Xanthocytophaga agilis: one gene and its partner. The main gene of each other region encodes a partner of the protein of the gene in region 2 in a complex. Links are inferred from orthologs where the notes say so. Each region holds a gene or a part of one and is shown on either strand. Other genes may lie near its edges.

What was found.
Region 1: the proteins of mnmG (region 2) and mnmE are in contact, whole or in part, in a solved structure (PDB 9HIP), measured with the Escherichia coli proteins. The link is inferred for Xanthocytophaga agilis from one-to-one orthologs.

Annotation. Positions count from the first base shown.
Region 1 is NZ_JASJOU010000001.1:1,062,223-1,065,450, forward strand. Bases 200-3,173 are described here. They hold mnmE (tRNA uridine-5-carboxymethylaminomethyl(34) synthesis GTPase MnmE), read right to left. Parts: upstream 2,372-3,173; coding sequence 1,028-2,371; downstream 200-1,027. Other genes in these bases: QNI22_RS04420 (acyltransferase family protein), read left to right, coding at 200-264; QNI22_RS04430 (glycosyltransferase family protein), read right to left, coding at 2,454-3,173. Also shown: more of QNI22_RS04420, read left to right, coding at 1-199; more of QNI22_RS04430, read right to left, coding at 3,174-3,228. UniProt on the Escherichia coli protein: Exhibits a very high intrinsic GTPase hydrolysis rate. Involved in the addition of a carboxymethylaminomethyl (cmnm) group at the wobble position (U34) of certain tRNAs, forming tRNA-cmnm(5)s(2)U34.
Region 2 is NZ_JASJOU010000006.1:25,317-28,432, reverse strand. The notes cover bases 29-2,890. They hold mnmG (tRNA uridine-5-carboxymethylaminomethyl(34) synthesis enzyme MnmG), read right to left. Parts: upstream 2,460-2,890; coding sequence 597-2,459; downstream 29-596. Other genes in these bases: ybeY (rRNA maturation RNase YbeY), read right to left, coding at 2,581-2,890. Also shown: more of ybeY, read right to left, coding at 2,891-3,018. UniProt on the Escherichia coli protein: NAD-binding protein involved in the addition of a carboxymethylaminomethyl (cmnm) group at the wobble position (U34) of certain tRNAs, forming tRNA-cmnm(5)s(2)U34.

The DNA of each region.
Region 1 (3,228 bases), on a different replicon or contig from region 2:
TGGATTGATATATTAAAACATAGACGTTTTATATCTTTCTTTCTGATTGTTGGAATGAACTCTCTATTTATTTACCTTTTCTTTGAAATTGTGGGTAGTCGCTGGTTTAATGGCTATATAGAAGCAATTGTTGAAGGACTGATTGGACATATTTCAGGTATTACTTCTGTATTTTTAGGAATTATTGCCTCTATAGTTATATTTTTACTTGAGTGGAAAATGTGTCAGTTTCTCTATCGAAAGCACATATTTTTTAAAATTTAAAGGGATATACATAGCTGGTGATGCAGTGTGATCAGAGATTGCCTTTATAAGCTCACTCAAATTTTTTTCAAATGATCAATTGAAAATTCTGCTGCTTTAATCTGGGTCGGATCTACAAACCAGATACAGGTAATTATATCACTCTCAATGTTTTTTACAATCATTTCAGGACACGGGAAAGCTTCGCAATCATATATGAGCTTGACCTTATTTCCTACCTCAAATTTCTGTATCTGATTTCTTCTGATTTTGAGATGTTTTAGCAAACTTAATGCTGATGATGGCGCCTGTACCGGTCCACTTAATGAGTGTAAGTTTAAAGTGATTTTTATCGGTCTATGGATGGTGTATATGTATTCCATAATGTGGTAGTTAAAGGATGTAAAGAGGGACTTGGTATATTAGTTTTTACCCTTTACTGTATGTAAACAATATATAGATAATTTTTTTGATGTAGTATATGTTGATAAAAAAATAGGAGGTAACAGGAAAGCTATTGGGAAGGAAGGAGTTTACAGGCTGAAAAAATAGAGACGAAATAACTTCCATTCCCATAGGTAACAAAGAATTTAAAATTGAATGAAGAGTAGGATAGAAGGGATCGTTTTCTTGAAATTATGTATTTATATTTATTAATTTATATAGTATAAATATGTTAATTTATATCTTTATATAAAAATCTCACTATTAAGAGGAAAGAAAAAAGCCCAGAAATGGGCTTAACATGGTTTTATAGAAAATAGTAGGAGAGTAGTTAGGTGACTTACTTTCCAATACAGAACTTAGAAAATATATTGGAAAGTAGATCATCAGTTGTAATCTCGCCTGTTATCTGACCTAAATAGAATAAAGCTTGTCGGATATCCATTGCCAGCAAGTCCCCTGTAATCCCTTGTGAGAGACTTGACAATGCTTGTGAAAGAGAATCCTGTGCAAGCTTAAGGTTTTGGTAATGGCGTAGATTCGTAACAATAGTATCTGAAGCTTTATAGGCTTTTGTATGAATACTCCTGGTAAGAAGTTGTTTTAGTTCTTCGATTCCCTCTCCTGTAGTTGCAGATATGTAATGGACTGGCAGTGTAAACGTACTATGCTTCTGATCTGCTTTATTACCTACAAGCAAATATGGAATAGATAAATCGTTTATCTCTGTTAGTTCCTCTTCTAAATCGATTTGTGTTGTTTGTGATACATCAAATAAATAGATGATAATAGAGGCTTGCTTGAGCTTTTCCTTTGTTCTTTGGACTCCAATAGCTTCCACTGTATCTGTCGTGTTACGTAAACCTGCGGTATCAATGAATCTGAACCGTATTCCTTCAATGTGTATTTCATCTTCTATAAAGTCTCGTGTTGTTCCTGGAATATCAGAAACTATTGCTTTCTCCTCATTCAATAATGCATTTAGGAGGGTTGATTTACCTGCATTCGGTTTTCCTGCTATAACAGTAGGGACTCCATTCTTTATTACATTACCCATTTGAAAAGAATCGGTAAGCTTAGTTATTGTTGCTAATAACTCCTGTAATAGCTTCTGTAAATCGTCTCTATTGGCAAATTCTACATCTTCTTCACCAAAGTCTAATTCTAGTTCAATTAGAGAGGCAAAGTGTATTAATTGTTCTCTTAACGCTGCTATTTTTTTTGAGAAACCTCCTCGCATTTGATTTAATGCTGCATGATGTGAGGCTTCTGAGTCGGAATGAATAAGGTCTGCGATTGCTTCTGCTTGCGTTAAATCAAATTGACCGTTTATGAATGCTCTTTTAGTAAACTCCCCCGCTTCTGCTAATCTGGCTCCGTTTCTTATAAGTGCTTTAATGATTTTTTGAATGATAAATTCTGAACCATGACAGGAAATTTCGACGATATTTTCTTTCGTAAAGGATGTCGGTTCCTTGAAAACTGATATCAGAACTTCATCCAGAATTTCACCATTTTCTTGTAATGATCCATAATGGATTGTGTGTGAAGGTTGTTGACTAAGATCTTTCCCTTTAAATAGTGAATTTGTAATGGTGATAGCTTCTTTCCCTGATAAACGAATAACTGCAATGGCAGAAATACCGGGAGCTGTTGATAAAGCTACTATTGTATCTGTACGCATGTATATATGTTTAGTATTTAGTTACTATATAAATTAGTAATTTAATGAAAAAATATACTAAATATATTAGCAATAAAATTTCTTATAATTTACTAAAAATAGTAGTATAATAAGATGATCTAAAGTTAATAGTATTAGTATTTATATATAAGTCTGTTAGTAAACCTATAAAACCATCATAACAAACTTGTGAAAAGTTATAAAAACGAACCTGGGAAGAATAGGGAAGGAGTTCCTTCTCCCAAAAAGGCTCTTTAGCAACAACAAAAGGAAGCAAAAGAGCCAAATACTCGTAAAATTTAGTGGGAATTCTGTTTACTGTAGCCTCATTAACCTGATAGGGCAACAAACCTATATCAGCATTTTGAATATATCTAATAATATCCTGATGCCCAACATAGCGATCTATTCCAACTAAAGAAATAAAATTACATCCAGATACTTCTTCCACTAATCGCTTCCGAACAGATAACTGGCCAGCAAAACCAACAATAGTCAACTCAAAACGAGGATCTATTGAGTGGAGGTACTTTACTAAAGCTATAGCATTAAATATTCCATATGATTCAGCTATAGTTCCAGAATAAAGGAGACGATAGATACCCCGGCGGGGCCGAACAAGCACATCAGAAACCAAAGCAAATTTGTTTTCAATGATCCTAAACTTACTTCTTACAAAAGGCAATTCTTCTTTATAGGCGCGCTCAGCAATCCAATACTCATCAATGAAGGGGCGGGTCACTTGTTCGACAAAACGAACGCTATGAGCTAGAATATGCCTAACGAACGCCCTATAAGTGTTCGCGAACATTACGTTTGCGTAATAATTCTCCAATACATCATACACTAATAAAGAA
Region 2 (3,116 bases):
TGATGAGTGTTCATTTTAGGAGGGATGGCTTGGATTTATAGGAAAGAAAAGCTCTATCTCCTAACAAGTATATAGCGAAGTATTGGACAGACACTTCTGCAAATGCTCAGACCTGTGCCTTTCTATTTTAATAAGTGGCTTTTTCTTAAAGCTCTTAGAATTAAAAAATGTATAGGACAGAAGAGCGTATAAGGTTGAATATAGTAGGGTGGGGGAGTAGTTGAATAAAGGATGATAGACTTATGTCGATTTCCTAGGTAATCTATCTTCTATTTTTGGCACAGTTGGTAGAGGTATTATTGGATAGATTTTGGGTAAGCTACATGATAAGTTTGGTCTTTTTTGAGAATGGAATAGGTACTTTAAGCCGATTTCAAAGATCGATTTTTCTGTTCTATGCTTCTCCTGATACCAACATGTCCTATATTTTGCCAGATAGAATTTACCTGTTCTGACTCAGCCAACTCTATTTTCTGTTTAATGCATATCTATAATAAGCATATTTAGTGATCGTAGATCATATTATTGTTTGTGGAAAGAGATTCTAACATAAAAAAACAGGCGGTGTTTACTCCGCCTGTTTTCTGAGCTATATTTTATCTGCCCATATACACCATTAATATAGATACATCTGAGGGAGAGACTCCACTGATTCGGGAGGCTTGGCCTAGCGTCATTGGTCGTATCTTTTTTAATTTTTCTCTACCTTCTTTTGAAATGGCCTGTACACGATCATAGTCAAAGTTTTCATTTATCTTATAATTCTCTAACTCTGATAGCTTATCTGCCACTTTTTGCTCTTTGTCAATATAGCTTTCATATTTGACTGCAATCTCTGCTTGTTCCTGCATCTCTGTGTCATACTGATCAAGATATATTGCGAGATCTTTGTCCAGTGACTTTAATCTGTCAATTGTAATTTCTGGTCGTTTCAGCAGATTATATAAAGAGCTCTTTTCTCGAATAATGGCTGTTCCAAGGTTTTCCAAAGCTCCATTTATTTCTTCTGGCGCAAATTTTTTAAATTTGAGATCATTTAACAGCCTAGCTGACTCAGATCTTTTGTATTTCATTCTTTCCAGACGTTCTTCAGATGCCAGCCCTAGATTAAAGCCTGTTTCTGTTAAACGGAGATCTGCATTGTCTTGTCTCAATAAAATTCTATATTCTGCCCGTGAGGTAAACATTCTGTACGGTTCGTCTGTACCTTTATTGACAAGATCATCAATTAGCACACCTATATAGGCTTCTGATCTTTTTAGAATAAATGGAGCTTTGTCATTTATTTTATTGTGTGCATTGATACCCGCCATCAACCCCTGGCAGGCAGCTTCTTCATATCCGGTTGTTCCATTTATTTGACCTGCAAAGAAAAGGTTCTTAATGAGTTTAGTCTCCATTGATAACTCCAGTTGAGTAGGAGGGAAGTAGTCATATTCTATTGCATACCCTGGCCGAAACATTCGTACATTTTCAAATCCTGGAATCTTTAATAGCGCTTTATATTGTACCTCTTCTGGAAGTGAAGTTGAAAAGCCATTGACATATACTTCCACTGTGTTCCAACCTTCTGGTTCTACAAAGATTTGGTGACGATCTTTATCTGCAAATCTATTTATCTTGTCTTCCACAGATGGGCAGTAGCGAGGTCCCAATCCTTTAATTCTCCCTGTAAACATTGGTGACTTATCAAATCCTGTTCGAAGTATCTCATGTACCTCTTCATTGGTATATGTCATCCAGCAGCTACGTTGTTTTGACAGAGGTTGTGTATTCGTATAGGAAAATTTACTTGGATTTTCGTCTCCTGGCTGCTCTTCCATTAGCTTATAGTTCAGGCTTCTTCCATCTACTCGAGGAGGTGTTCCTGTTTTCATTCTTCCTGCTTCGAATCCTAACTCAATTAATTGTTCTGTTATTCCTGTTGCTGCTTTTTCGGCAGTTCGTCCACCTCCAAAGTTTTTCTCTCCAATATGTATTTTACCATTTAGAAAAGTTCCATTGGTCAACACTACTGCTTTGGATTCTATTTCTAACCCCATTGATGTTCTTACTCCACATACTACCCCATTTTTTACTAGGAGGCCACTTACCATTTCTTGCCAAAAATCTACATTGGGTATTTGTTCTAATGCAAGACGCCATTCTTCCGCAAAGCGCATTCTATCATTCTGTGCTCTTGGGCTCCACATTGCAGCTCCTTTCGATCGATTAAGCATTCTGAATTGTATCATGCTTTTGTCTGTGATAATTCCCGACATTCCACCCAATGCATCTACTTCTCTTACTATTTGTCCTTTAGCCACTCCTCCCATTGCTGGATTACATGACATCTGTGCAATTGTATGCATGTTCATTGTTACGAGCAATACTTTCGAACCCATATTTGCCGCTGCTGCTGCTGCTTCGCAACCTGCGTGCCCTGCTCCAACTACTATTATATCATATTTAGGAAACATATCTTTTGATAACGATTTTTGATTGTCCTTTTTTTTGTGTGCTTTTGTTAAACTACTGTGTTTTGTGAAAACATTCCACGTGAAACATTAATGTGAAATGTTGTGAAATAAATCGAATGTTTCACGTGGAATGTTTTTTTGAAAGAATGTCTAAGTAATAGGATTCTTTGTTTCTCATTTGTTCTTTCTCTTCGGATGTGTGGTCGGTATATCCACAAAGATGGAGAACACCGTGTATCATTACTCGAAATAGTTCCTGTGAAAATGCAGTGTTAAATGTACCTGCGTTTTCTTTAACTCTATCAATACTTATGAAAATGTCTCCTTCAATTGTCGATGGATCTTCAGATTGTTCAAAGGTAATAATATCAGTGAAGTAGTCATGATCCAGATATTGCTTGTTGATAGATAGCAGGTAATTGTCGGAACAAAATATAAAGTTTAAGAGTTCAAGCTGATAGCCTTCAGCATGGATGGTTTGTTTAATCCAAGTTGACAACATTCTTTTTTGAGCAACTTGAAATGTCGTATCTTCAGTAAAATAAGAAATAGAAGCCATAATACACTATTAATTATAAGACAAAGATACATAGAAAAGAGGGAGCAGATTAAAAGGGTGTGAAAGAAAAAAGCCTCTTGATAGAGGCTTTTTTGATA